2 regions of the Stenotrophomonas sp. Ker107b genome follow, and region 1 is predicted to be linked to the other one. Evidence: riboswitches for the same ligand, from Rfam matches in the RefSeq annotation. Region 1 holds a riboswitch; the other holds the start of a gene.
What was found. A riboswitch is a leader RNA that binds a small molecule or an ion and turns the genes downstream of it on or off. The one in region 1 is predicted to bind glycine.
Positions count from the first base shown of each region.

Region 2: linked by a shared signal. The riboswitch ahead of gcvP (aminomethyl-transferring glycine dehydrogenase) and the one ahead of ACWV8V_RS13695 (trimeric intracellular cation channel family protein) in region 1 are both predicted to bind glycine.

Region 1 is NZ_JBSPHX010000002.1:858,584-873,539, reverse strand. It holds gene ACWV8V_RS13730 (primosomal protein N') at 1-1,306, shown strand, start outside; gene ACWV8V_RS13725 (glutathione S-transferase family protein) at 1,342-1,962, opposite strand; gene ACWV8V_RS13720 (hypothetical protein) at 2,064-2,267, shown strand; gene ACWV8V_RS13715 (NYN domain-containing protein) at 2,277-3,038, opposite strand; gene ACWV8V_RS13710 (NAD(P)/FAD-dependent oxidoreductase) at 3,201-4,493, shown strand; gene ACWV8V_RS13705 (ribonuclease E inhibitor RraB) at 4,494-4,838, opposite strand; gene ACWV8V_RS13700 (GIY-YIG nuclease family protein) at 4,925-5,194, opposite strand; glycine riboswitch at 5,239-5,332, shown strand; glycine riboswitch at 5,341-5,432, shown strand; gene ACWV8V_RS13695 (trimeric intracellular cation channel family protein) at 5,525-6,142, shown strand; gene ACWV8V_RS13690 (MdtA/MuxA family multidrug efflux RND transporter periplasmic adaptor subunit) at 6,397-7,512, shown strand; gene ACWV8V_RS13685 (MdtB/MuxB family multidrug efflux RND transporter permease subunit) at 7,509-10,616, shown strand; gene ACWV8V_RS13680 (efflux RND transporter permease subunit) at 10,613-13,678, shown strand; gene aroG (3-deoxy-7-phosphoheptulonate synthase AroG) at 13,818-14,891, opposite strand.
Region 2 is NZ_JBSPHX010000004.1:958-15,913, reverse strand. It holds gene ACWV8V_RS17375 (DJ-1/PfpI family protein) at 1-527, shown strand, start outside; gene ACWV8V_RS17370 (response regulator transcription factor) at 532-1,218, shown strand; gene ACWV8V_RS17365 (sensor histidine kinase) at 1,215-2,480, shown strand; gene ACWV8V_RS17360 (hypothetical protein) at 2,575-3,369, shown strand; gene ACWV8V_RS17355 (catalase) at 3,395-5,485, opposite strand; gene ACWV8V_RS17350 (AraC family transcriptional regulator) at 5,668-6,378, shown strand; gene ACWV8V_RS17345 (amino acid permease) at 6,460-7,851, shown strand; gene gcvP (aminomethyl-transferring glycine dehydrogenase) at 8,613-11,492, opposite strand; glycine riboswitch at 11,582-11,683, opposite strand; gene ACWV8V_RS17335 (multidrug effflux MFS transporter) at 11,964-13,187, shown strand; gene ACWV8V_RS17330 (hypothetical protein) at 13,260-13,646, shown strand; gene ACWV8V_RS17325 (M2 family metallopeptidase) at 13,786-14,956, opposite strand, start outside.

The sequences.
Region 1 (14,956 bases):
AGGCGAAGCACAGGTCATCGTCGGCACGCGCTCGGCGGTGTTCACGCCGCTGCCGAATGCGGGCCTGATCGTGATCGACGAAGAGCACGACGGCAGTTACAAACAGCAGGACGGCATCCGCTATCACGCACGCGATTTCGCGCTGGTACGCGCCAAGGCACTGGACGTGGCGGTGGTGCTCGGCAGCGCCACGCCGTCGCTGGAATCGTTGCACAACGCGCATGCCGGCCGTTACACCCACCTGCGCCTGAAGCAGCGCGCGGGCGCCGCGCGTCCGCCGGTGGTGCGCGTGCTTGATGTGCGTAAACGCCCGCTGCGCGATGGGCTCTCGCCGGAAGTACTGGCCGGCATCACCCAGCATCTGCAGGCCGGGCACCAGGTGCTGGTGTTCAAGAACCGCCGCGGCTATGCGCCCGTGCTGCTCTGCCATGACTGCGGCTGGACCGCGCCGTGCCAGCGCTGCGATGCGCCGATGACCGTGCATGCCGGCGGCCGGCGCCTGCAGTGCCACCACTGTGGCGCACGCCAGTCCGCGCCGCTGGCGTGCCCGGACTGCGGCAGCCTGGCGCTGCAGCCGCAGGGCATCGGCACCGAGCGGCTGGAAGAACACCTGGTCGAGGCCTTCCCGGAGTTCCCGGTGATCCGCATCGACCGCGGCACCACCGGCAAGCGGGATGCGTTGGAAACCCAGCTGGCCTCGCTCGGCGATCGCGCGGGGATCCTGGTCGGCACGCAGATCCTCGCCAAAGGTCACGACCTGCCGAAGCTGACCCTGGTGGTGGTGGTCGGCATCGATGAAGGCCTGTTCTCGGCCGACTTCCGCGCCAGTGAAAAACTCGCGCAGCAGCTGATCCAGGTCGCCGGCCGCGCCGGGCGTGCGGTGGATGCCGGCGAGGTCTGGCTGCAGACCCACCACCCGGGGCATCCGCTGCTGGAGACGCTGGTCAACGGTGGGTATCACGCCTTTGCCGAGGCGGAACTGCAGCAGCGCGAAGCGGCCGGTTTCCCGCCGTTCGCGCACCTGGCGCTGCTGCGTGCCGAAGCGCAGCAGGTGGAGCATGCCAACGCGATGCTCAGTGCGGTGCGCGCGTTGATTCCCGACGATGCCGCGGTGGAACGCTACGGCCCGATGCCGGCACCGATGCCCCGCCGCGCCGGCTACCAGCGCACCCAGCTGCTGCTGTCCTCACCCGCGCGACGCCCACTGCATGGCGTGCTGGATCAGGTGACGCCGCAGATCTCCGCGCTGCCGCAGGCACGCAGGGTGCGCTGGTCGCTGGATGTGGATCCGATGGATCTGTACTAGGCCGGCAGGTGCCGACCGTGGGTCGGCACGGCCGCTCAGGTCAGCGCGGTCATGACCCCACGCTGATACGCCGGCCGCTGCTTCAGCCGTTCGTACCACGCGGCCAGATGCGGCAGGTCCGGCCGCTGGATCGGCATCTCGAACCAGGCATAGATGAAGGCACCCAACGGGATATCGCCCATCGCGAACTGCTCACCGGACAGATACGGCTGCCGCGACAAGGCCTCATCGGCCATCGCCAGCAACTCGCCCGAGCGCACCAGTGCGGCAGCGATGCGCGCCTCATCCCGATCAGCGGGCGCGGTCCGCAACGTGCCCCAGAACAGATCGCGGAACACGCCGGCGAAGGTCGAGGTGGTCCAGTCCATCCACTTCTCCGACTGCGCGCGCGCCACCACGTCTTCCGGGTACAGCGTGCCCAGCGCGTAGCGCGCGCAGAGATAGCGCACGATCGTGTTGGATTCCCACAGCGGCAGGCCCTGGTCCTCGATCACCGGCACCAGCCCGTTCGGATTCATCGCCCGGTATTCCGGCGACTGCGTGCCACCGAATGCACCGCCGACCTCGATCGACTCGTACGGCGCGCCGATCTCCTCGGCACACCACAGCACTTTGCGCACGTTGCTGGAATTGCGACGGCCCCAGATGTTCAGCATGATCGGATTCCCGTATCGTTCGATGCGCGGCAGCGGGGTCGCGCGGTGCCGCTACGATACGCCCAACGGCGGGCCCACCGTCATGTCATGGATGAAAAACAATGATCCTCTACGCACTCGAAATCGTGTTGCTCGTTGCCGGCATCGGTGCCCTGGTGGTCGGTTATCGCCGCCACCATCGCAATCTGCTGCTCAGCGCCGCGCTGTTGCTGCTGGCCAGCGGCATGCTGCCTGACGCCGTGCGAGGCTTCTCCGATGGCTTCAACGGCAGCACGGCCCGCCCGCTGGCCGCGCTGCTGCGTTGAGGCCAGCGCTTACTTCGTCGCCTTGGCCGCACTCTTCTTGGGCAGCGCGCGCACATAGGTCGATTTGCCGTCCTTCTTCATCTCGAACAAGCCGGTCGCAGCCAGTAGATCGCTGAGTTTGCCGTACCCGTAATTGCGCGAATCGAACGAGGCCTGGTTGCCGATCTGACTGCCGACCGGGCCCAGGTGTGACCAGCCATCCTCGGCTTCGGCCGAGGTCACCGCGCGGCGCAGCATCTGCGCCAGGCGGGTGTCATTACGCAGCTCCGGGCCGCTCTTGCGCGGGCGGGTTTCCTCGTTGTCCTGCTCCACCTCCTGATCGGCCGCATGCGGCTGCCCCAAGGCTTCGATGTAGGTGAACTTCGAGCACGCGTTGACGAACGGCTCGGGCGTTTTCTTCTCGCCGAAGCCGTACACCTTGACCCCGTCGGTCAGCAGGCGCATCACCAGCGGGGTGAAGTCGGCATCACTGGAGACGATCGCAAAGCCATCCAGATTGCGGGCGTACAGCATGTCCATCGCGTCGATCACCATCGCCATGTCCGAGGCGTTCTTGCCGCGGCTGTAGGCAAACTGCTGGATGGGGCGGATCGCGTACTCGTGCAGCACGGACTCCCACCCTTTCAACCGCGGGCTCTTCCAGTTGCCGTAGGCACGGCGGACATTGGCCACGCCGTAGCGGGCCACTTCGGCCAGCACCGCATCAATCTTGGATGAGGGCGCGTTGTCGGCATCGATCAACAGGGCGATGCGCTTTTCCGGTTCGGACATCTCGGTCTCCTGGGCAGGATCGGATCGGCCATCGGGCAAGCGCGATGGCCCCTGAACCCAGTATCGGCCATCGACGTGAACATCGCGCTTCACGTGCGACCATGGGCCGCATCACGAGACGACCTGCGCCGCCCCCCGCCGGCGCCCGCCAAGGAGTGAAGCATGACCCGCGATCCCACGCCCCACCTGCTCATCATCGGTGGCGGTTTTGCCGGCCTCTGGGCCACCCGTGCCCTCGCCTCGGCGCACGTGCGCATCACCCTGGTGGACCGTCGCAACCATCATCTGTTCCAGCCGCTGCTCTACCAGGTGGCCACCGCAGGCCTGTCCGCGCCGGATATCGCCGCACCGCTGCGCCATATCCTCGGTCACCAGCGCAATGTCGAAGTGCGCCTGGGTGAAGTGACCGACATCGACAAGGCCGCGCGGACCGCGACGCTGGCCGATGGCACGCAGATTACGTACGACACCCTGATGCTGTGCACCGGCGCCACCCACGCGTATTTCGGCCACGACGAATGGGCCGCCGATGCGCCGGGCCTGAAGACGCTGGACGATGCCATCGCGCTGCGCCGCAAGCTGCTGCTCGCCTTCGAGCGTGCCGAGGCCGAACCCGATCCCGCGCGCAAAGCGGCGTGGCTGAGTTTCGCCGTGGTCGGTGGCGGCCCCACCGGCGTGGAACTGGCCGGCACCCTGGCCGAGATCGCGCGGCACACGCTGCGCAATGAGTTCCGCCATATCGATCCCGCCTCGGCCAAGGTCCGCCTGGTCGAAGCCGGCCCGCGCGTGCTGTCCACCTTCCCCGAGGTGCTCTCGCTCAAGGCGCGCCGTCAGCTGGAAAAGCTGGGCGTGGAAGTGCTCACCGGCACGCCGGTCAGCGACATCACTGCCGAAGGCTTCCAGCTCGGCGAGCGCTTCGTCGAGGCCCGCACCGTGGTCTGGGCCGCCGGTGTCGCCGCCTCACCGCTGGCACGTACGTTGGACGTGCCACTGGACCGCGCCGGCCGCGTGCCGGTGCAGCCTGACCTCACCCTGGAGGGCCACCCGGAGATCTTCGTTGCCGGTGACCTGGCGGCACTGACCCAGGCCGACGGCAAGCCGGTGCCCGGCGTCGCGCCGGCGGCCAAGCAGATGGGCAAGCACGTGGCCACCACCGTCCAGGCACGCCTGGCCGGCAAGCCCGCGCCGGGTGCGTTCAAATACCAGGACTTCGGCAACCTGGCGACCATCGGCCGCATGGCGGCGATCGTCCACCTCGGCCGGCTGCAGCTCTCCGGGGTGCTGGCCTGGTGGTTCTGGCTGGCCGCGCACGTGTTCTTCCTGATCGGCTTCCGCAACCGCGTGGTGGTGCTGTTGAACTGGGCGGTGGCGTACTGGAGCTACCAGCGCAGCGCGCGGATCATCTTCGGTGATGCACAGGACGATCGCCGGCCGAAACGACCGCCCACGCCCTGATCAACCCTGCGACAGACATCCCCAGCCATCCACCTGGCCGCTGTAGGAGACCGCCTCGCTGGCCAGCAGACCTTCGAAGCCGGCGATGTTCTGGTGGGTCGGCAGCATCAGCGGATGCACCACCACCTGCCAGGGGTAGTCGTCGTTGCCCTCGTAGGCGGCGAAGGACACCTTCTGGTCGTTCTTGAGCAGGTGCACGGCGAAGGCGATCGCCACATCCTGGGTCGGGAAGATCAGCGCGAAATCCACCTCGCGCGGAATCGTCAGATCATCGCCGTCCTGCAGCATGTTCCAGAGCACATCGCCATTCTCATCTTCCGGGTACAACGACAGATCGCGGGACATGGCACTCCAGGGCTTGGGCAAGCGGATCAACGAACGAGGGTCGATGGTATGCCGCCAACGAAGGCCCGAACAACCCGCACGCGCGGCTACGTGGGATCGGGCAGCGCCAGCCACGCCAGCTTGCGCTCGCGCGGTTGCCGCTTGAGCTGCCACTCGGCCTTCGACGCGGCCGCGCGGTCCGGGTAGGCGCGCATCGCCAGCACCTTCACCGGTGGGTTGGCCCGCGTGTATTTCGCCCCTTTGCCGGCGAGATGGGCCTGGAAGCGTGCGTCCACGTCGTTGCTGATGCCGGCGTAATAGCTGCCGTTGCGGCATTCAAGCAGGTACAGGTACCAGAGGGCGGGTTCAGCGGGCATACCGGGATTATCCCCCGGCACGGGCCCGGCGGCTGCTAGAATCCGCCCCGGATGCAGGAGAGAGGCGCCGCGCTGGCGCCCGCCGAAGGCGCAGGCTCCCATAATCGCTCAGGCCGGTGGCTGCACAGCCACCAACCATGCATCCGACACGCCGATCTGGAGAGAGGTCTTCAATGACCCGCCGAAGGGGCACGTGGCCTTGGCCACCGAACTCTCAGGCAAAAGGACAGCGGGAGCGGCAACGGAATCCCACCCCACGACAGTGCAGCGGCGCTGGCGTGATGCGTGCGCGTTTCCGTCCCCGCCTGACGTGTTTCCCGGAGCCCCCCCATGCTGCTCTCCCTGATCTACCTCATCGCCATCTCGGCCGAAGCCATGACCGGCGCGCTGTCGGCCGGCCGCCGCCGCATGGACCTGTTCGGCGTGGTCATCATCGCCTGCGTCACCGCGCTCGGCGGCGGCTCGCTGCGCGACATCGTGCTCGGCCACTACCCGCTGGGCTGGGTGAAGCACCCGGAGTACCTGGGCTTCACCATCTGCGCAGCACTGATCGCGACCTGGGTGGCGCGCTGGATGCATCACTTCCGGCGCACCTTCCTGGTGCTCGATGGCCTGGGCCTGATCGCGTTCACTCTGATCGGGTGCGCGGTCGCGCGCGAAGGCGGGCACACCGTGCCGATCATCCTGATCGCCGGCATGCTGACCGGTGCGTTCGGCGGCGTGCTGCGCGATGTGTTGTGCAACGAGGTGCCGCTGATCTTCCAGAAAGAACTGTATGCCGTGATCACCCTGCTCACCGGTGCGGCCTACCTGACCCTGCTGGAACTCGGCGTGTCACTCAACGCCGCCACGCTGTGGTGCCTGGGCGGCGGCTTCCTGTTCCGCCTGCTGGCCATCCACTTCAAGTGGGAAATGCCGAAGTTCGTGTACCGCGACGAGGTGCATTGACGCACCCGCGGGCATGACCAAGGTCACGGGAGCTTGAGCGGCCCGGCCCTGTATCATGGCGCTCCCGTTCCATTCGAACGGCATCCAGCCACGCGGCGGTGTACCACCCGCTGCCCCGCCAGACACCCTCTCCCCCGTTGACCTGCCGCCGTCGGCCGGTCCCCATGGACGCACTGCTCCGGTGGAGGGTGCGCAGGATGCGTATGTCCGCTTCAACGCCCCCGTCGTCTCGCCGTCGTTTGGTCACACCGCTGTTGATCGCTGCCGCTGTCGGCCTGGCCGCCATCGCTGCATGGAAACTGCTCGCGCCCGGCCCGGCCGCCGGCCCGTCCGGGGGGCCGCAGCCGACCCCGGTGCGTGTGGCCACTGCGACGCAGGAAGATCTGGTGGTGCGCCTGAAAGCGCTGGGCACGGTGACCCCGCTGCATACGGTGAGCATCCGCAGCCGCGTGGATGGCGAACTGCTTCGGTTGGCATTCTCCGAGGGCCAGCACGTCACCGCCGGCGAGCTGCTGGCCGAGATCGATCCGCGCCCGTTCCAGGTGCAGCTCTCGCGTGCGCTGGGCACCCAGCAGCAGAACCTGGCCGAGCTGGACAATGCCGAAAGCCAGCTCAAGCGCTTCGCCGAACTGCAGAGCAAGCACTTCGTCTCCGCGCAGGACCTCAGTGATCAGCAGAGCAAGGTGCGCCAGCTGCAGGGCCGTCGCCAGACCGACCAGGCGGCGGTGGATGAAGCACGCCTGCAGCTGCAGTACACCCGCATCACCGCACCGGTGGCCGGGCGTATGGGCCTGCGCAACGTCGATGTCGGCAACCTGGTGCGCAGTGGCGATACCGAGCCGCTGGCCACCATCACCCAGACCACCCCGATCAGCGTGCTGTTCACCGTGCCCGAGCCGGACCTGCCGGCGGTGGTGGCTGCCGCACGCGCCAATCCGCAGCTGACCGTGGAAGCCTGGGACCGCGAGGAGCGCACCGCGCTGGGCGATGGCGTGCTCTCCAGCCTGGACAACCGCATCGATACCGCCACCGGCACGCTCAAACTGCGCGCGCAGTTCGCCAACGCGGATGAATCGTTGTTCCCCAACCAGTTCGTCAACGTGCGCCTGCAGGTCAGCAGCAGTGATGCGGTGGTGATTCCCAATGCCGCCGTGCAGTTCGGCAGCAAGGGCAGCTACGTCTACGTGATCGCGGCCGATGACACCTCGTCGCTGCGCACCGTGGTGCTCGGCCCGGCCGATGGCGAACGCGTCTCGGTGCGCGAAGGCCTCAAGGCGGGCGAGCGCGTGGTGGTGGAAGGCATCGACGGCCTGCGCGAAGGCGCCAAGGTCGAGGTGGTGGAGCAGGACCCGCCGCGGACCGGCGCATGAACCTCTCGCGCCCCTTCATCGAGCGCCCGGTCGCGACCACGCTGCTGATGGTGGCGCTGCTGCTGTCCGGCGTGATGGCCTATCGCCTGCTGCCGGTCGCGGCACTGCCGCAGGTCGATTACCCGATCATCCAGATCACCACGCTGTATCCCGGCGCCAGCCCGGACGTCACCACCAGCGCGGTCACCGCGCCGCTGGAACGGCAACTCGGGCAGATTCCCGGCCTGAAGCAGATGTCCTCGACCAGCTCCGGCGGCGCGTCGGTGATCACCCTGCAGTTCTCGCTGGAGGTCGCGCTCGGCGTGGCCGAGCAGGAAGTGCAGGCCGCGATCAACGCCGCCGACAGCTTCCTGCCCGACGATCTGCCGGTGCCGCCGGTGTACCGCAAGGTCAACCCGGCTGACACCCCGATCCTGACCCTGGCAGTGACCTCGCAGGGCCTCTCGCTGCCGCAGGTGCACGATCTGGTCGATACCCGCATGGCGCAGCGGCTCTCGCAGCTGCCTGGGGTCGGGCTGGTCAGCCTCGCTGGTGGGCAGCGCCCGGCGGTCCGCATCCAGGTCAATCCGTCCGCGCTGGCCGCCAACGGGCTGAGCATGGCCAGCATCCGCACCGCGATCGGCACGGCCAACGTCAACATGCCCAAGGGCAGCTTCGACGGGCCGACCCGCGCGATCATGCTCGATGCCAACGATCAGATGCGCTCGGTGGCCGAGTACCGCGCCCTGATCCTGGCCTGGAAGGATGGCGCACCGCTGCGTCTGGGCGATGTCGCCACCATCGAAGATGGCGCCGAGAACCGCCAGCTGGCCGCGTGGTCGGGCACCACCCCGGCGGTGCTGATCAACATCCAGCGCCAGCCCGGCGCGAACGTGATCGCCGTGGTCGACCAGGTGCGTGCGCTGCTGCCGCAGCTGCAATCCTCGCTGCCGGCCGGTGTGGATGTGGCCATCCTCAGCGATCGCACCGAATCGATCCGCGCCTCGATCCGTGGCGTGCAGCACGAGCTGCTGATCGCGATCGCACTGGTGGTGATGGTCACCTTCCTGTTCCTGCGCAACATCCCGGCCACGATCATTCCCAGCATCGCGGTCCCGCTGTCGCTGGTCGGCACGTTCGGGGTGATGCTGCTGGCCGGCTTCTCGCTCAACAACCTCACGCTGATGGCGCTGACCATCGCCACCGGTTTCGTGGTGGACGATGCGATCGTGATGCTGGAGAACATCGCCCGTCATCTGGAGCGCGGTGCCACGCCGATGCAGGCAGCGCTGAAGGGTGCCAGGCAGATCGGCTTCACGCTGATCTCGCTGACCCTGTCGCTGATCGCCGTGTTGATCCCGCTGCTGTTCATGGCCGACGTGGTCGGCAAGCTGTTCCACGAATTCGCGATCACCTTGGCGGTGGCGATCGGCATCTCGCTGCTGGTCTCGCTGACGCTGACGCCGATGATGTGCGCGCGCCTGCTCAAGGCCGGCCATGCGACCCGTCGCGATGCCGATGGGCAGGAATCGGCGCAGCAGGGCGACCCGTTCGACCGCGTCGTGGCGGTCTATGATCGCCAGCTGCATTGGGTGCTGCAGCGCCAGCCGTTGATGCTGGCCGCCACTGTCGCCACGCTGGTGCTGACGGCGCTGCTGTACGTGTGGGTGCCCAAGGGCTTCTTCCCGGTGCAGGATGCCGGGCTGATCCAGGGCATCAGCGAGGCGCCGCAGTCGATCTCCTTCCAGGCGATGGCGCAGCGCCAGCAGGCCTTGTCGGCGGCGCTGCTGGAAGATGAGGACGTGGCCAGCCTGTCCTCGTTCATCGGCGTGGACGGCAACAACGCCACGCTCAACAGTGGGCGTCTTCTGATCGAATTGAAACCGCACGCACAGCGCGCTGCCGATGCACAGGCCATCATCGCGCGGCTGCAGCAGCGCGTGGCGCATGTCCCAGGCATCAAACTGTATCTGCAACCGGTCCAGGAACTGGGCATCGAGGACCGGATCAGCCGCACCCAGTATCAGTTCACTCTGACCAGCCCGGATATCGCGCAGCTGGAGACGTGGACGCCGCGCCTGCTCGAGCATCTGCAGCAGGCACCGGCACAGGCCGACGTCGCCAGCGATCTGCAGAACCAAGGGCTGCAGGCACATGTGGTGATCGACCGGGTCGCCGCGGCGCGCCTGGGCATCAGCGTGGAGACCATCGCCGATGCGCTGTACGACGCGTTCGGGCAGCGCCAGATCTCGACCATCTTCACCCAGGCCAACCAGTACCGCGTGGTGCTGGAAGCGCGCCCGGACGTGGCCTTCGGCCCGGATGCGATCGCACGCCTGCACGTCACCGGCCCGGATGGTCGGCAGGTGCCGCTGGGCGGCATCGCGCGGATCGAACAGCGCCCCGCGCAGCTGCTGATCAACCATGTCGGCCAGTTCCCGGCGGTGACGTTCTCGTTCAACCTCGCCCCGGAGGCATCGCTGGGCGAAGCGGTGGATGCCATCGAAGGCGCCCGCGCCGCGATCGGCCTGCCGGCCAGCGTAGAGCTTCGCCTGCAGGGCGCGGCCGATGCGTTCCGCGCCTCGCTGTCGAGCACCTTGTGGCTGGTGCTGGCCGCGGTGGTGGTGATGTACCTGGTGCTGGGCGTGCTCTACGAGAGCTTCATCCACCCGATCACCATCCTCTCCACCCTGCCCTCGGCCACGGTGGGCGCGTTGCTTGCCCTGCTGGTGAGCGGGCGCAGCCTGGACCTGATCGCGGTGATCGGCATCGTGCTGCTGATCGGGCTGGTCAAGAAGAACGCGATCATGATGATCGACTTCGCGCTGGAGGCCGAGCGCGAGCACGGCATGGCGCCGCGCCAGGCCATCCATCAGGCCGCATTGCTGCGCTTCCGCCCGATCCTGATGACCACGCTGGCCGCGTTGTTCGGCGCGATCCCGCTGATGTTCGCCAGTGGCTCGGGCGCCGAGCTGCGCCAGCCGTTGGGCCTGGTGATGGTCGGTGGGCTGATCGTCAGCCAGGTGCTGACCCTGTTCACCACGCCGGTGATCTACCTGTTCTTCGACCGCTTCCGCCAGCGCCCCGCGCCGGTGACCGACAAGGCTGACGAGGCGCTGGCGTGAGCCCGCTGTCGCGGGCGATCGGCTGGTTCGTGCAGCATCCCGTCGCCACCGTGCTGCTGGCAGTGGCGGTGGTACTGGCCGGCCTGCTCGGGTTGCGCCTGCTGCCGGTCGCGCCGCTGCCGCAGGTCGACTACCCGGCGATCAACGTCAGCGCCAGCCTGCCGGGCGCGAGCCCCGAGTCGATGGCGGCCAACGTCGCCACGCCATTGGAACGTGCGCTGGGCACCATCCCGGGGCTGACCGGGATCGACTCGGCCAGCACCCAGGGCTCGACCCAGGTCGAGCTGACATTCGCGCTCGGCCGCAACGTGGATGATGCCGCGCGCGACGTGCAGGCGGCGATCAATGCCGCGCGCGCGCAGCTGCCCAGCGGCATGCCGGGGATGCCGCAGTACCGCAAGGTGAATCCCTCGCAGGCGCCGATCATGGCGCTGGCGCTGAGTTCGGACAGCCTCGCGCCGGGGCAGATATACGACGTGGCTTCCACCGTGATCGCGCAGAAGCTGGCGCAGATTCCCGGCGTCGGCGAGGTGCAGGTGGGCGGCAGCTCACTGCCCGCGGTGCGCGTTTCGCTCGACCCGAATGCCCTGAACCATCACCGCATCGCGCTGGACGACATCGCCGCGGCGATCCGTAACGCCAACGCGCTCAAGCCGCTGGGCACGGTGGCCAGCCAAGCCCAGCAGTGGCAGCTGGAAGCCACGCTGCAGCTGCGCACCGCCGCCGAGTACCGCCGCCTGATCGTGGCGATGCGCGACGGCCGCCCGGTGTACCTGGAGGATGTGGCCGGGATCCGCGAAGGCGTGGAGGATCGCTACGCCAGCGGCTTCCACAACGAGCGCCCGGCGGTGCTGCTGATCGTCAGCCGCCAGCCGGACGCCAACATCATCGAGACCGTCGACGCCATCCAGGCGCAGATGGACACGCTGCAGGCACTGCTGCCGGCCACCATCGACATGCAGGTGGTGATGGACCGCTCACCGGTGATCCGCGCCACCCTGCGCGAGGCCGAGCTGACGCTGTTGCTGGCGATCGCCCTGGTGGTGCTGGTGGTGCTGGCCTTCCTGGGTCACTGGCGCGCGGCGCTGGTGCCGACCGTGGCGATCCCGGTCTCGCTGCTGGGCGCGCTGGCGATCATCGCCCTGCTCGGGTTCTCATTGAACACACTCTCGCTGATGGCGCTGATCGTGGCGGCGGTGCTGGTGGTCGACGATGCGATCGTGGTGCTGGAGAACATCGCCCGTCATCGCGAAGAAGGCGCCTCGCCGATGACCGCCGCGCTGCGGGGCGCGGGTGAAGTCGGTGCCACGCTGCTGTCGATGAACATCGCGCTGGCCGTTGTGTTCATCTCGATCCTGTTCCTGGATGACTTCGTCGAGAAGCTGTTCCGCGAGTTCTCGCTGACCCTGGTGGCGGCGATGGGCGTCTCACTGCTGGTCTCGCTCAGCCTGACCCCGATGCTGTGCGCGCGCCTGCTCGGGCAGCCGCGCCCCGGTCCCGGCAATGGGCTGCAGCGCGCCGGCACCGCGCTGTTCGAACGCCTGCGCGGTGCCTATGTGGGCAGCCTGCAGACGATGCTGCGCTGGCTCGCGCTGCCGCTGCTGCTGTTCGCCGGCGTGATCGCGCTGAATGTGTGGCTGTTCCAGCAGGTGCCCAAGGGCATCGTGCCCAAACAGGACACCGCGCAGCTGCGTGGCTTCGCGCGCGGCGACGACGGCCTCTCGTTCCAGGTCATGCAGCCCAAGATCGAGGCCTACCGCAAACTGCTGCTGGCGGACCCTGCGATCAGCGACATCATCGGGTACATCGGCGGCCGCAGCGGGGTCAACAACGCCTTCATCATGATCAAGATGAAGCCGCTGGCCGAGCGCAAGGTCTCCAGTCAGCAGGTGATCGACCGCCTGCGCGCCAACATGCCGAAGATTCCCGGTGGCGGCATGTTCCTGTGGGTGGACCAGGACATCAAGCTGGAAGGCAGTGGCGACAGCGGCCAGTACGAATTCCAGCTGCTCTCCGGCGAACTGGAACCGCTGCGGCAATGGACGCCCAAGGTGGCCGATGCACTGCGCGCCCTGCCCGAGCTGGTCGATGTGGAATCCAAGGGCGATGAGGGCATGCGCCAGGTGGTGCTCGACATCGACCGCGATGCCGCCGCCCGCCTGGGCGTGGACATGCGCATGATCGCCTCGGTGCTCAACAACGCCTTCAGCCAACGCCAGGTCGCCACGCTGTACGACACCCTCAACCAGTACCGCGTGGTGATGGAGCTGGACCCGCGCTACACCCAGGATCCCTCCACGCTGGAACAGATCCATGTGATCGGCAAGGACGGCCAGCGCCTGCCGCTGTCGTCGATCGCGCGGTGGGACTACGGCATGGCGCCGGACCGGATCTATCACAGCCAGCAGTTCGCCTCCGTGTGGATCGAGTTCGCGCTGGCACCCGGCGTCACCCTGGACCAGGCGGTGAAGGCGGTGGACCAGGCCATGGCCAGGATCATGCTGCCCACCCATGTGCAGGCGCGGCTCAGTGGCGAGGCCGGTGGCTTCGAAAAGTTGCGCGAGCGCCAGCTGTGGCTGATCCTCGGCGCGATGCTGGCGGTGTATCTGGTGCTGGGCGTGCTGTACGAGAGCTTCGTGCAGCCGCTGGCGATCCTCTCCACGCTGCCCTCGGCGGGCGTTGGCGCATTGCTGGCGCTGATGGCCTTCGGTAATGAGTTGAACCTGATCTCGCTGCTCGGCCTGTTCCTGCTGGTGGGCGTGGTGATGAAGAACACCATCTTGATCATCGACTTCGCGCTGTCGGCCGAACGCGAGCGCGGGCTGTCGTCGTACGACGCGATCTGCGAAGCCGCACGGCTGCGGTTCCGGCCGATCCTGATGACCAGCGTGGCCGCGTTGCTGGGTACGTTGCCGTTGATGCTGGCCACCGGCGAAGGCTGGGAGATGCGCCAGCCGCTGGGCATTGCGATTGTCGGTGGCCTGCTGGTCAGCCAGTGGCTGACCCTGTACACCACCCCGGCGATCTATCTGGCATTGGCGAGGCTGCGGCGCGCCTCATGATCAGCGGGTGCGCGGCGCACTGCGGGTAGAGCCACGCCATGCGTGGCTGCTTCTGCATGATCTGCATGATCTGCATGAGGCGCCGCGGCGCTGCGCGCAGCCACCCATGGGGTGGCTCTACCCCCGGATCAAAGCAGATTCATGCCGCTTCGCTGATCCGCACCGCCCGCCGCGCACGCACCGCCTCGGCCAGGCTTTCCAGTACCGCCAGCGAGCTGTCCCAGCCGATGCAGCCATCGGTGATGCTCTGCCCGTACGTCAACGGCTGGCCCTCCACCAGTTCCTGCCGACCGGCCACCAGATGGCTTTCTACCATGACGCCGACGATGCGCTCTTCGCCATTGGCCAACTGGGCGTTGATGTCGGCGATGACCTTGGGCTGGTTTTCCGGATTCTTGCTGCTGTTGGCGTGGCTGGCGTCGATCATGATGCGCGCGGCCAGGTGCGACTTGGCCAGCGTCTGGCTGGTCGCTTCCACGTGAGTAGCGTCGTAGTTGGGCGTCTTGCCGCCGCGCAGGATGACGTGGCAATCCGGGTTGCCGGCGGTGGCCACGATGGCGGTGCCGCCTTCCTTGGTCACCGACAGGAAGTGATGCGGATTGGAGGCAGCACCAATCGCGTCGGCAGCGATCTTGATGTTGCCGTCGGTACCGTTCTTGAACCCGACCGGGCACGACAACCCCGAGGCCAGTTCGCGGTGCACCTGGCTTTCGGTGGTACGCGCGCCGATCGCGCCCCAGGCGACCAGATCGGCGATGTACTGCGGCGAGATCACGTCGAGGAATTCAACGCCGGCCGGCAGGCCGAGCTTGTTGATGTCGCGCAGCAGACCGCGCGCCACGCGCAGGCCCTTGTTGATGTTGAAGCTGCCATCCAGGTCCGGATCGTTGATCAGGCCTTTCCAGCCCACCGTGGTACGGGGCTTTTCGAAGTACACGCGCATGACGATTTCCAGCTCGTCGGCGTAAGCGTCACGCAGCGGCTTGAGGCGCTGGGCGTATTCGATGGCGGCCACCGGATCATGGATCGAGCACGGGCCGATCACTACCGCCAGGCGGTCATCGCGGCCGTGCAGGATCTCGTGCAGGGCCGCGCGGGAGGCGCTGACCGTATCGGAGGCTTCATCATCGCAGGGCAGCATCGCCAGCAGCTGCGCCGGCGGGGTCAACGGTTCAATCTTGCGGATGCGCAGGTCGTCGGTATGGGGGGGCATGGGGTAACTCCTTGGCAGTGGGGGTCCCCAGCGCGGCGGCAACAAAAAAGCCGCCAGGTGCGCTG
Region 2 (14,956 bases), on a different contig from region 1:
TCCTGCTGGAAACCGCGCTGCGCGAGCGCGGTGCGCGCTGGGAGCAGGCGCCGCTGATGATGCCCAAGCTGGTGGTGGACGGGCGTCTGATCACGGGGCAGAACCCGTACTCCACGCCGGCGGTCGCCGAAGCGATCGTGCGCGCCACCGGTCGCGCCCCGGTCGCCCGCACCCCTTGGCGCGATGAAGCCAGCATGGCGCTGGTGCAGCGCCTGCTCGACGGCGAGGGCGACGCGGTCGAGCGCGAGCTGGCCAGCAACCGCACCGGCTATCACGACCAGTTGATCGGCGTGCTCGGCTACTACCAGCTGCAGGCCGCGCAGGACGATGCGGCCGTGCGTGACGCCCTGGCGATCATGCAGCTGGCGGCGCCGTACATGAGCGAGCCGCAGCTGCCGCTGGGCATCGCGCAGGCGCACTGGCGGCTGGGCGAGGTGGAACAGGCGCGCAGCGTGCTCGGCACACTGCTGGAAACGCACCCCGACATGGCCGAAGCTAAGCAGCTCAAGGACACGATCGAAGGCTGACGCCATGCATGACGGCCTGCACATCCTGGTCATCGAGGACAACCCGGCGCTGCGCGCCGGCATGGCCACGCTGCTGGAGGCGCGCGGCCATCGCGTGGCCTTCGCCGCCGATGGGCTCAGCGGGCTGCAGATGGCGCTGGACGAGCCGCCGGACGTGCTGGTGCTGGACCTGACCCTGCCGGGCATGGATGGCCTGCGCGTGTGCAGCCATCTGCGCGAGCAGGCCGACCGCCACATCCCGATCCTGATGCTGACCGCGCGCGACACGTTGGCCGACAAGCTGGTCGGCTTCCAGGCCGGTGCCGATGACTATCTGGTCAAGCCGTTCGCCGGTGAGGAGCTGCTGGCGCGGTGCCTGGCGCTGGCGCACCGGCATGAGCGGCGCGAGGGTTACGTGCTGCGCATCGGCTCGCTGGATATCGATCGCCGCAGCGGCAGCGCGACTCGCCGCGGCCAAGTGCTTGGGCTGCCGCAGACCGCGTATCGCCTGCTGGTGCTGCTGGCCGAGGCATGGCCGCGCACGGTGACCCGCAGCGAGCTGATCCGTCGTCTGTGGGGCGATGAGGCGCCACCATCGGACCCGCTGCGCTCGCACCTGTACTTGCTGCGCCAGGTCCTGGACAAACCGTTCGATCGGCCCATGCTCAAGACCGTGCACGATGTCGGCTTCAAGCTGGAGGCCGACGCATGACGACCCGTGTGCATCGCCTTCGCAACCGGTTGATGCTGGCCTTCGCGGTGTTCGCACTGGCGGTGGCCAGCCTGTTCGGCCTGTACGTGGCGGTGTTCGTGTACAGCGTGGAGGATCGCTTCTTCGATGCGATGCTCGAACAGGAAGCGCAGCAGCAGCTGGATCAGCGGGCCGCGGGTGGCAGCTGGTCGTCGCCGCGCAACGCGTTCATGACCGTGCACGAGAGCAGTGCCACGTTCCCGGCCGATCTGAAAACCGCGTTCGATGCCGAGCCATGGCGCCACGAGTTCGCCGGTACGCAGGGACGGCACTATCACCTGCGCGCGCTGCAACCGGGCGGCGCCGGTACACCCGGATGGCTGGTCGCCGAGGTCAGCCAGCAGCTGGTGGTGCGGCCGATGCGCCGCCAGATTCTGGGTCTGTTGGCCTGGTCCGGGCTGGCCGTGGTGGTCGTTGCCGTGCTGGCCGGTGCGTGGCTGGCACGACGCACCACGCGTCCCTTGTCCAGACTGGCCGCACTGGTCGATGGGATGGCACCGGATCGACTGCCCGTCGGGTTCGCGCGCGACTTCCCCGATGATGAAATCGGCGTCCTTGCGCGGGGGGTGGACAACCTGACCGGGCGGGTGCGCGCCTTTGTTGCCCGCGAACATGCCTTTACCCGGGATGCGAGTCATGAGCTGCGCACGCCGCTGGCGGTGATCCGCAGCGCGACCGAACAGCTGGCCAACGAACCGGGGCTGTCCGTGGCCGGACGGCTGCAGCTGGCGCATGTGCAGCACTCGGCGCGTCAGCTCGAACAGACCGTGATCACCCTGCTCACCCTGGCCCGCGAAGAGAGCGTTGAACAGGATGCGCGGCCGCTGGCGGTGCTGCCGGTGCTGGAACAGGTGGTGGTCGAGCAGGCCGCGCTGCTGGAGGGCAAGCCGGTCAAGGTGCGGGTCGATGTACCCGGTGACGTTCGCCTGGCGGTACCCGGGCCGGTGCTGCACATGGTGCTGGCCAACCTGGTCGGCAATGCGTTCGCGCACACGCGGGAGGGGGCGGTGCACATCGATGTCGCGGCCGGACGCCTGCGCATCCGCAACACCGCCCCGGCCGGTGACCCTGACACGATCGTGCGGCCTTTCGCCAAAGGCGAAGGCAGTGCCGGCTTCGGCCTTGGCCTGGCGATCGTGCACCGGCTGTGCGACCGCTTCGCCATCGACCTGCGCATCGAGGGAACCGAGCACGCCACGGTGGCCAGTTTCAGCGTGCACTGAAGCGGGGCGGTCCTCGCACCCCATCCGCCCACTGCCACGCCCGCTTCCGTCCACCGTCAAAGTGCGCGATGCTCTGCTGAACGGGGAGGGGCGAATGGGGAACAGGGACGAGGGCATCGCGACGGCCGCTGGCGGCGAGTCGCAGACATCAGCGGCGGATCAGACGCCGACCGACTGGTCGTTGCTGCCGGTCACGCATGGCAACGAAGACTCGATGGTCGCGGTGATCTGGCGCCTGCTGCGCCAGGAACCGGCATTGATGGTGAGTGCGGGCTACGTGTTCCTGTCCGCGCTGGGGCTGTGGTCGAGCTATTTCTTCTACTTCAAGTTCCGGCTGTCGATTCTCGATTACCTGCAGGTCAGCGACTTCCTGGTCGCCGGTCTGCGCGATCCAGCCTATGTGCTGATCCTGCTGCTGGGCGCACTGCTGGCGGTGCTGCTGGGTTGGCCGGAAACACTGCGGCGGCGCAACCCGGCCAAAGTGGCACGCCTGCGTGCGCGGCATTGGGGATGGCGGATGCTGTTCTCCGAATCGCCGTGGATGAACTGGGAGTTTTCCGGGCTGCGCCCCCTGACCGGCATGTGCATGGGGGTGGTCTGCTTCATGGCCATCGGCGCCGCACTGTATGCGTTGAACAAGGCCGAAGCCATCCGGGATGGCAACGGAGGCACGCCGGTCCAGGTGATGCTCAACGGTGATAGCGCCACCTTGCCCGGCACTGCGAAGCTGCTGGGCTCCAGCAGCGCATTCGTGTTCCTGTGGTGGCCGGCGCAGCGGCGTGCCGAAGCCGTGCCGATCGGCTCGATCCGTCGGCTGCAGTCGATGGCCGTCCCCGTGAAGCCTGCGCCGGTGCCCAAACAGGCCCCGGCGCCACCCGCGCCGCGCTAGATCAGCACGGCGCACCGCGCACGGCTCAGGCGAGCGTGCGCACCTTGGGTTCACGCGCCCACTGGCGGGTGGCCGCCGCAGCCAGGAAGGCCTTGGCGTCCTCCGCCTCGACCACGCCGGCATCGTTGCCGACCCGGGCAATCTTCAGCAGCGCCTGTGCACCGTCATCGGCAGCGATCGCCTTCAGATGGGCCCAGGCGTCGCTGACAAAATCGATCGCGGCCGATTCCTTGCTCAGCTTCTTGGCAGCATCATTGCTGAGCACCACGGCGACCGCATCGAACACCACCGAGGGCGTGCCCGCCAGCTGACCATCGGCGGCCAGCGTCTTGCCGTCGCTGAGCTTGGCGCCACCGATCTTGGGCGCGACCAGCTTGACGCTCGCCCCGGCCTTGTCGGCCGCCTTGCGCAGGTTGGCGATCAAGGCCGCGTCGGAGCCTTCGTCGAACAGGATGCCAATGCAGCGGCCTTTGAGCAGGTCTTTGGTGCGGCCGATGATGCGCACTTCCGGCGCCTTCGGGAAATCCTGTGCCGGGGTCTGCGTGGCCGCCGGCTCGGGCAGCGCGGGCATCGCCAGACCGTCGGCCACGCGCTTGGCCAGTGCATCGTCGATGTTGCGCAGGTGACTCACGGTGCGCTCGCGCACCTTGACCGTCTCCACCTTGGAGAGCTCGAACACCAGCGCCGAGGCCAGATGCGCCTGCTCCGGCGCCTCCAGGCTGCGGAAGAACATGCGGGCCTGGCTGTAGTGATCGGCGAAGCTCTCCGCGCGAACGCGCCCCTTGCGGCCGTCATCCGGGGCGGTGGCGTGACTGGGGAAGCCGTCGGCACTCTCACGCGGGCTGTCGCCCTGCAGCGAACTCGGATCGTAGGCGACCCGTCCCTTCGGGATGTTCATCTGCATGTGGCCGTCGCGCTGGTGGTTGGCGAACGGGCACTTGGGCGCGTTGACCGGGATCTGGTGGAAATTCGGCCCGCCCAGTCGGCTGAGCTGGGTATCCAGATACGAGAACAGGCGACCCTGCAGCAGCGGATCGTTGCTGAAGTCGATGCCCGGCGGCACGTTGGCCGGGCAGTAGGCGACCTGCTCGGTCTCGGCGAAGAAGTTGTCCGGCCAGCGGTCCAGCACCATGCGCCCGATCACGGTCAGCGGCACCAGCGACTCGGGAATGATCTTGGTCGAATCCAGGTGATCGAACGGGAACGCCTCGGCCTGTTCTTCAGTGAACAGCTGCACGGCCAGTTCCCACTCGGGGAAGTCGCCGGCGGTGATCGCCTCGAACAGATCGCGGCGGTGGAAGTCATTGTCCGCGCTCTGCAGCTTGACCGCCTCGTCCCACACCGTGGACTGGATGCCCAGCTTCGGTCGCCAATGAAATTTGACGAACGTCGATTCGCCGGCATCGTTGATCAGCCGGAAGCTGTGGATGCCGAACCCCTCGATGGTGCGCAGCGAGCGCGGGATCGTGCGGTCGCTCATCGCCCACATGATCATGTGCATCGACTCGGGCATCAGCGAGACGAAATCCCAGAAGGTGTCGTGCGCGCTCGCCGCCTGCGGGAAGGCACGGTCCGGCTCCATCTTCACCGCATGGATCAGGTCGGGGAACTTGATCGCGTCCTGGATGAAGAACACCGGGATGTTGTTGCCGACCAGATCCCAGTTGCCTTCCTTGGTGTAGAACTTGACCGCGAAGCCGCGCACATCGCGCGGGGTATCCACCGAACCGGCGCCGCCAGCCACGGTGGAGAAACGGGTGAACAGCGGCGTGCGCACGCCGACTTCACTGAGGATACGGGCGCGGGTGTACTCGCCGAGCGAGCGGGTCAGCTCGAAGTAGCCATGGGCGGCGCTTCCTCGCGCATGCACGATGCGCTCGGGGATGCGCTCATGATCGAAGTGGGTGATCTTCTCGCGCAGGATGAAGTCTTCCAGCAGCGTCGGCCCGCGCGGCGTGGCGCGCAGCGAGTTCTGGTTGTCACCGACCGGGATGCCCTGGTTGGTGGTCAGCACAGGATGGCCGTTGCCCGCGCGCTGGTGCAGTTCATCCCCTTCGCCACGGACATCGACGGCGGGTGCAGGGGCATTCTTCGTGCTTTTCTTGCTGGCGGCCATGAGGCGACTCCGGGAGCTGGCGGGAAGGGGGATCGCTTCACACTGGCGGCCGGGGCGTTAATCGAGGGTGCGAAAAGGCGGCACCGCTTGCACCCGCGCTTCACATGCGGCGCTTCGGCGCTGGGTCGACGGCGCCCGGGCGGGTATCCTTGATCGCGTGTCCTTCTGTCTTTCCCCGCCGCATGCGCGTTGAACCTGCCGACATCGAAGCCCTGTTTGATGCGATCCCGGACGTCCTGTTCTTCATGAAGGACTGCGACGGGCGCTATACGCACATCAACCAGACCATGCTGCGTCGGCTGGGGCTGAAATCCCGCAAGGACGTGATCGGGCGCACCGCAGCGGAGATCTACCCGACCGGGCTGGGCGCCGATTACGCCACCCAGGACGAGCAGGTGCTGGCCGGCAAGGTCATCGAGAACCTGATGGAGCTGCATCTGTTCGCCAACCGCGAGCCGGGCTGGTGCCTGACCTGCAAGCGGCCGCTGGTGGTGGACGGGCAGATCCGCGGGCTGATCGGGATCTCGCGCGATCTGGGCCAGAAGGACAGCCTGGGCACGCAGTACGAACAGCTTCGCCTCGCGCTGGCGCATCTGAATGCGCATTACGCCGAGAACGTGCGCATGCAGACCCTGCTGGACATCACCGGGTTCTCGCTGTCCAAACTGGAGCGCACCTTCCGCAAGGTGTTCCAGATGACCCCGCAGCAGGTGCTGACCCGGCTGCGCATCCAGATGGCGGTGCATCTGCTGCATGGCCCGGACAGCATCGCCAGCATCGGCCAGGCCTGCGGCTTCACCGACCAGAGCGCGTTCACCCGCAAGTTCAAGGCCGAGGTCGGGCTGTCGCCACGCGCCTACCGCGCCCAGATCAGCGAGCGCGCGGCCGCCTGAGCCGGGGTGGGGCTTGTGGCCTATGCCGTCGCGCGGCCGACAGGGTATGGTGTCGCACTTGTTGCCCGCCAATCGATTCCGATGCCCGCATCCCAGACTCCGGCTCCTGCCACTCCGCCCGCCGATACCCGCCTCGGGCACGCGCTCAAGCCCCGCCAGCTGATCATGATGGGCCTGGGCAGCGCGATCGGCGCTGGCCTGTTCCTCGGCTCCGGGGTGGGCGTCCAGGCCGCCGGACCGGCGGTGCTGCTGTCGTATCTGGTCGCCGGCGCGCTGGTGATCATCGTGATGAACGCGCTTGGCGAAATGGCCGCGGCCAAGCCGACCAGCGGCGCGTTCTCGGTCTACGCCGCCGACGCCATGGGTGCCACCGCCGGTGCCACGGTCGGCTGGCTGTGGTGGGTACAGCTGGTGATCGTCATCGCCGCCGAGGCAGTGGGGGCCGCTGGGCTGCTGGCGACGGTCTGGCCGGCGATCCCGGTCCCGATGGCCGCGCTGGCCTTCATGCTGTTCTTCACGGCGATCAACCTGCTCGGAGTGAAGAACTTCGGCGAGTTCGAATTCTGGTTCGCGATCCTCAAAGTGGCTGCGATCATCGGCTTCATCCTGATCGGCGTGGCCCTGCTGATGGGCTGGCTGCCGGACGTGGCCTCGCCGGGCCTGCGCAACTTCACCGAGCACGGTGGCTTCATGCCCAAGGGCCTGGCCGGGATCGGCGCGGCGCTGCTGGTGGTGGTGTTCGCCTTCGGGGGTACCGAGATCGTGGCGGTGGCTGCGGCCGAGACCGAAGATCCCGAGCGCAGCATCGCCCGCGCGATCCGTACCGTGGCGTGGCGCATCCTGGTGTTCTACATCGGCTCGCTGAGCGTGATCATCGCGGTGGTGCCGTGGACCAGCGAGGCGCTGAAGTCGCCGTTCGCTGCCGTGCTGGAAGCGGCCAAGATTCCGGGCGCGGCGACGGCGATCACGCTGATCGCGGTGATCGCGCTGCTGTCGGCGCTCAATGCGAATCTCTACGGCGCGTCGCGGATGATGTACTCGCTGGCGCAGCGTCGTGAGGCGCCGGCGGTGCTGGGCTGGACCGATCCGCGCCAGGTGCCGATCATCGCGGTGCTGGCCAGTGTGCTGTTCGGTTTTGCGGCGACGGTGATGGAGCTGGTGTTCCCGGACAAGGTGTTGCCGGTGCTGCTCAACATCGTGGGTTCGACGTGTCTGTTGGTGTGGACGATTTCGTTGTTGTCGCAGTTGATTCTGCGCCATCGGGCGAACCGGGATGGGACGCGGTTGCCGTTCCGGATGGCGGGGTATCCGTATCTGACGGTGATCGGGTTGGGGGTGTTGGCGTTGATTTTCGGTCTGCTGTTGTCCGAGGCGCATACGCGGTTGCAGTTCCTGTCGATGGCGGCGCTGACGGCGGTGATAGCGGCGAGCAGTGAGATTGCGCGCCGGGTGCGTGCTGGTCGGGGTAGCTGATTGCCAACTGCTAACAGCCAGCAGCCAATAGCCAACAGCCGCAGGTTCGTGACTCCGCTTGCCTGGGCGGGCACGGGTGGGTTGTCGGGACCCGCTGCAAGTACGTCCATGTAAGCTCGTATGCCGCCATCCATGGCGGCATACGGTCCCGCCAACCCACCCGTGCCCACCCTTTGACAGGGGGCTGGTGGGCAATGGGAAGTCAAAAGCAGAACGCAGAACGCAGAACGCTGCCGAGCTGGTGCTGCGCTGCTCACTTCTCGAATCTAGATACTCAGCGCTCAGCTCAATGCTCAGTGCTCGATGCACGACGCACAGTGCTCGATGTTCAACGCCAACGCCAACGCCAACGCCAATGCAGTTGCTGATGCTGATGCTGATGCCCAGGTGATTGACTACAACGCGACGCGACGACGGCATGACGTACTGACGCTCATCTCCGCCGCAGGGCATCTGCGTTTGTTTTTTCATGGGCGGCCGACAAACTGTCGAGGGCGGGGGTGTGTGGGTTGGCGGGACCATGAGCGCCATGGATGGCGCGACATGAGCCTCCATGGACGGATTCACGGCGAGTCCCGCGAACCCACACACCCCCGCCCAGCCGGCAGAATCCAAAGGCGGCTCTCCTCCACGGCGCGCAGGAGCCGGGAGGCGGGGAGTCGGGGAGTCGGGGAGTCGGGGAGTCGGGGAGTCGGCAGCAGCCCATAACAAAAACGGCCCGCTTGCGCGGGCCGTCTGCTGTTGCATCAGGGCAGAGAGGCTTAGACCTCCACGCCCTCGTCTTCCTTGTACGCATCGACCGGGATGCAGGCGCACATCACGTTCTTGTCGCCGTAGACGTTGTCCACGCGCGCCACCGGCGGCCAATACTTCTGCTGGCGCAGGCTGGCCAGCGGGAAGGCCGCCAGCTCACGCGGGTAGGCGTGGGCCCACTCGCTGGCCGAGACCGCCGTGGCGGTGTGCGGGGCGTGCTTGAGCGGGTTGTCCTCGCGGTCCAGACGGCCGTCTTCGATCGCGGCGATTTCCTCGCGGATCTGGATCATCGCGTTGATGAAACGGTCCAGTTCGTGCAGCGATTCGCTCTCGGTCGGTTCCACCATCAGCGTGCCGGCGACCGGGAAGCTCAACGTCGGGGCGTGGAAGCCGAAATCGATCAGACGCTTGGCCACGTCTTCGGCGCCGATGCCGGAGGTCTTCTCCAGCGGTCGCACGTCCAGGATGCACTCGTGCGCCACCAGGCCGTTGCGGCCGGTATACAGGGTCTTGAAGTGCGGGGCCAGGCGCTTGGCGATGTAGTTGGCGTTGAGCAGGGCCACCTGGGTTGCCTTGCGCAGGCCGGCGGTGCCCATCAGCGTGATGTACATCCAGCTGATCGGCAGGATCGAGGCGCTGCCGAAGCTGGCCGCGCTGACCATGCCGACATCGCCTTCGCCGCCCAGCACCTTCGGCAGGAACGGGGCGAGGTGCGACTTGACCGCACACGGGCCGACGCCCGGGCCGCCGCCGCCGTGCGGGATGCAGAAGGTCTTGTGCAGGTTCAGGTGCGACACGTCCGAGCCCCACTTGCCGGGCTTGGCCACGCCCACCAGGGCGTTCATGTTGGCGCCGTCGGTGTACACCTGGCCACCGTGCTGGTGCACGATCTCGCAGATCTCCACCACTTCTTCCTCGAACACGCCGTGCGTGGACGGGTAGGTGATCATCAGCGCGGCCAGGCGGTCGCTGTACTTCTCCGCGTTGATGCGGATGTCGTCCAGGTCGACGTTGCCGTTGGCATCGGTCTTGGTCACCACGACCTTCATGCCGCACATCTGGGCCGAGGCCGGGTTGGTGCCGTGCGCCGAATCCGGGATCAGGCAGACGTCGCGATGGCCTTCGCCGCGCGAGCGGTGGTAGGCGCGGATCGCCAGCAGGCCGGCGTACTCGCCCTGCGCGCCGGAGTTCGGCTGCAGGCTGACCGCGTCATAGCCGGTGCACTCGACCAGCATCGCTTCCAGGCCGTCGATCAGTTCCTTGTAGCCGGTGGCCTGATCGGCCGGGGCCAGCGGATGGATATTGGCGAATTCCGGCCAGGTCACCGGGATCATCTCGGCGGTGGCGTTGAGCTTCATGGTGCAGCTGCCCAGCGGGATCATGGTGCGATCCATCGCCAGGTCCTTGTCCGCCAGCGAGCGCAGGTAACGCAGCAGTTCGTGTTCGCTGTGGTGGGTGTTGAACACCGGGTGGGTCAGGAAGTCGCTGGTGCGCACCAGATCGGCCGGCAACGCATCGGCGGTGGCCGCATCCAGTGCATCCACGTCGACCGTGGCACCGAACAGCTGGCCGAGCGCGACGATGTCGGCGCGGGTCGCGGTTTCGTCCAGGCTGATGCCGACCGCATCGCTGTCGATCGCACGCAGGTTGATGCGCGCCGCCGCCGCCTTGGCGTGGATCGCCTTGGCGTCCACATCCTTGACGTGCAGGGTGTCGAAGAAGTGCTCGCCCACGTTGACGCCGGCGCCGCGCAGTGCGGCGGCCAGGATCGCGGCCAGACGGTGGGTGCGACGGGCGATGCGGGTCAGGCCTTCCGGGCCGTGGTACACGGCGTACATCGAGGCCATCACCGCCAGCAGCACCTGGGCGGTACAGATGTTGGAGGTCGCCTTCTCGCGGCGGATGTGCTGCTCGCGGGTCTGCAGCGTCAAGCGGTAGGCAGCGTTGCCCTGCGCGTCGACAGAGACGCCGATCAGGCGGCCCGGCATCGAGCGCTTGTAGGCATCGCGGCAGGCCATGAAGGCGGCATGCGGGCCACCGAAGCCGAACGGCACGCCGAAGCGCTGCGAGTTGCCGACCACGATGTCCGCGCCCCATTCGCCGGGGGCTGCGATCAGGGTCAGCGCCAGCAGATCGGTGGCCACGGCGACCAGGCCACCGCGCGCGTGCACGGCATCGGCCAGCGCCTTGTAGTCGCCGATATGGCCGAAGGTATCCGGGTACTGCAGCAGCACGCCGTAGGCTTCGGCTTCCATCGCCTCGGCCGGGGTTCCCACGCGCAGCACGATGCCCATCGGCTCGGCGCGGGTGCGCAGCAGTTCCAGCGTCTGCGGGTGCACGGCGTCGTGCACGAAGAACGTATCGGACTTCGACTTGGCCGAGCGCTTGGCCAGCGTCATCGCTTCGGCGGCGGCGGTGGCTTCATCCAGCAGCGAGGCGTTGGCGATCTCCATGCCCGTGAGGTCGGCGCACAGCGTCTGGAAGTTGATCAGCGCTTCCATGCGGCCCTGCGAAATCTCGGCCTGGTACGGGGTGTAGGCGGTGTACCACGCCGGGTTTTCCAGCACGTTGCGCAGGATGACGTTCGGGGTGAGCGTGCCGTAGTAGCCCTGGCCGATGAAGGTGCGGAACACCTGGTTCTTGTCGGCGATGGCGCGGATTTTGGCCAGTGCCTGCACTTCGGTCAGCGACTCGGGCAGGTCCAGCGGTGCCGGCGATTTGATCCCGGCCGGGACGATCGCATCGGTCAGCGCGTCCAGCGAGGCGTGGCCGACCACGTCGAGCATCTGCGCGATTTCAGCGTCGTTGGGGCCGATGTGGCGTTCGACGAACGCGTGGCTGTGTTCAAGCTCGCGCAGGGAGGGGGTGTTCTGGGACATGGCTGGCATCTCGGAGAGTGGGCACGCACGTTCGGAAGGCGGCCGGGGCCAGGGCGCGTCGCGGGCGACAGCGATCCACCGGACCTTGCGGTCTTCCTGGGTGCCCCTCTGTCCTTTTGCCTGAGAGTTTGGAAGCGCGCATCTGCGGACTTCGTGCCCCTTCGGCGCCGGCACTCGCCGGTCTCTCCAGAGTTTTGATGCGGGTGGTATCGGGCCTGAGCGATTACGGGCGTTGCGCCTTCGGCAGCGGGTGTCCGCTTCTCCCACCATGTAGCCCGGCGATTATAGCCCAGCGCTTCGGCCCACTGGGCCTTTCCGGCACCTGAATACGGGGGCGCATGGACGCCGGAAACCGCCGCCGGGCATGGTGCCGGGGTCGGCAAAGGCCTATGATCAACGGATCCTCGTATTCATCTGGCGCCGCCCGTTCCGGGCCAGGCGCCCGCCGTGCAGTGCGCATGGCCGCTGACGGAAGCCCGCATGACGCCCGCCTCACCTTCGACCCGCCGTCTGGCCCTGCTGCTTGCAGGCCTGGCGATGTTCGGTCCGTTCTCGATCGACACCATTTTCCCGGCCTTCCTGTTGCTGGGCGAGCGCATGCAGGTGGACCAGGTCGCGGTGCAGCAGACCATCAGCGTCTACCTGCTGTTCTATGGCCTGATGAGCCTGGCGCACGGCCCGCTGTCGGATGCCTTCGGCCGCAAGCGGGTGATCATCGGCGGGCTGGTGTTGTTCATCGGCGCCTCGATCGGCTGTGCGCTGTCGCGGGACATGACCACGTTGCTGGTGTTCCGCGCACTGCAGGGCGTGACTGCCGGTGTGGGTGTGATCGTCGGCCGCGCCGTGATCCGCGATCTGTACCACGGTGCCGACGCGCAGCGCTTGATGAGCCAGGTCTCGATGATCTTCGGCGTGGCCCCGGCGATCGCCCCGATCATCGGTGGCTGGATCCTGCTCGGCGGCGGCGACTGGCCGCTGATTTTCTGGTTCCTGGTGCTGTTCGGCGTGGTCCTGCTGCTGGCCACGGGCAAGTGGCTGCCGGAAACCCACCCGGTCGAGGCGCGCACGCCACTGTCGATGCGTGAACTGCTGCGCAGCTATGCCCGCATGGGCTCCAACGCGCGCCTGCTGCGGCTTTCGGCTGCCGGTGCGCTGAATTTCTCCGGCATTTTCCTGTACATCGCCTCGGCGCCGGTGCTGGTGATGCAGCACCTCAAGCTGGGCGAGGGCGGTTTTGCCTGGTTGTTCATTCCGACCATCGGCGGCATGACGATGGGCTCGTTCCTGTCCGGGCGGATGGCCGGGCGGATCCTGCCGCAGCGGCAGATCGCGATCGGGTTCGGTCTGTGCGCAGTGTCGGCCGTGCTCAACATCACCTACGTGCTGTCCGTGCAGCAGATCGCGCTGCCGTGGGCGGTGATGCCGATCTTCCTGGGCGGCGTGGGCATGGCGCTGATCTTCCCGGTGCTGGCGCTGGCGGTGCTGGACATGTACCCGCACCAGCGCGGCCTGGCGTCCTCGATGCAGATGTTCATCCAGCTGATGATCAACACCGTCGTGGCCGGTGTGGTCTCGCCGATGCTCAGCAGCAGTCCGGTACATCTGGCGTTGGGCTACATGGGCTTCTTCGCACTGGGCGGCTCGTTCTGGTACTGGGAGCGGTATTGCGAGCGCCGCCGCGAAGTACTGACGCCCATCGAGTAGGCCACGCAGCTGGCGGGACCATCAGGACCCGTGCGGTATCCTTTGCCCTTTCATGCAGTCCGGAAGTCCCTGATGTCGACCACCTCCAAACTGCGCCGCGACATCCGCCGGCGTCGTGAAACCCAGGCCGCCAACCGCGAGCAGGCCGCCACCCCGCCGGTTGAGCCGCACGCAGAGCTGCGCGATCAGCAGCGTACGCTGCTGGCCGGCATCGTCCGCCGCGACGGAGAATGGGTGCTGGGGATGGATGGCCGCATTGCCGGTCAGACGCCCAGCGCGGCGCGGGTACTGGCCCTGATCATGCAGGCCGCCGAGCTGCACGAGCGGCAGGGCACTCCTGTCCGGCTGGTGTACTCGGATGCGTTGAAGGATGCCGCGCACGCCGAGGCCAAGGCCGATGGCATGGATTTCGAGCAGTTCAAGACCGAGCTGGCGGCTGCCCTGAAACCCAAGTCGTAGCGCCACGCCACGCGTGGTTGCACGTGCTCCCGGCCCATCGAGGCCGGACGCAGGCCAAAGCGTCACGGACAAAAAAACCGGCCTTTCGGCCGGTTTTTTTCATTGCGGACTGCGGCCGGGCAGGGCCCGGCCCAACCGGTTACGGTGCCGCGGGCGCCGTCGGTGCGGCCGGGGCCGCAGCGGTGGCCGCCGGTACCTGCCAACCACACATCTGGCCCTGGTTCTGCTGCTTGAGCCATTCGTTGACCGGGGTGAAGTACTCGATCATCGGGCCGGCATCGAGCTTGTCGCCGCCGGTGATTTCCTTCAGCGTGGCCTGCCACGGCTGGCTGGCGCCCTTGCTCAGCATCGCCCAGAACTTCTGGCCGGCTTCCTTGTTGCCGTAGAAGCTGCACTGGTGCAGCGGGCCCTTGTAGCCGGAGGCATCGCACAGGCCCTTGTAGAACTGGAACTGCAGGATGCGCGCCAGGAAGTAACGGGTGTAGGGGGTGTTGCCCGGCACGTGGTACTTGGCACCGGCGTCGAAGAACTCCTCACCGCGTGCGCTGGCCGGCGCCACACCCTGGTACTTGGCCTTCAGGTCCCACCACGCCTGGTTGTAATGGTCCGGGGTGATCGAGCCATCGAACACACCCCAGCGCCAGCGGTCGATCATCAGGCCGAACGGCAGGAACGACACGCCGCTCAGGGCCATGCGCATCTGCGCGTTGATGGTCGCCTCGCGGCTCTCCTGCGGGGCGTCGACCAGGCCGATCGAGTTGAGGTACTGCGGGGTCATCGCCAGCACGATGGTGTCGCCGATCGCCTCATGGAATCCATCGTTGGCACCGCCCTGGAACAACGGCGGCAGCGGGTTGTAGGCCAGGTCGTAATAGATGTGGCCCAGCTCGTGGTAGATCGTGGTGAAGTTTTCTTCGTTCGGCTTGATGCACATCTTGGTGCGCACGTCGCCTTCCATGTTCATGTCCCACGCGCTGGCGTGGCAGACCACATCACGGTCCAGCGGCTTGATGAACTGGGTCTTGTCCCAGTACGACTTCGGCAGCGCCGGCATGCCGAGCGAGACATAGAAGTCCTGCGCGCGCTCGGTCATCTGCTTGGCGGTGCGCAGTTCGGCATCACGCTGCGCCTTGTACAGCGCTTCCACGTTCGCGCCGCTGCCGGCCTTGGCCAGTGCGCCACTGAGGTTGGTCTGGTACTGCTTTTCCAGTGCGGCGGTGATGTCCAGATTGCCGGCACCGGGATACGGCTCCAGCTGGTCCCACAGGTTGGACCAGTCCTGCTGCCACATGTTGCCGGTCAGGTGCGCG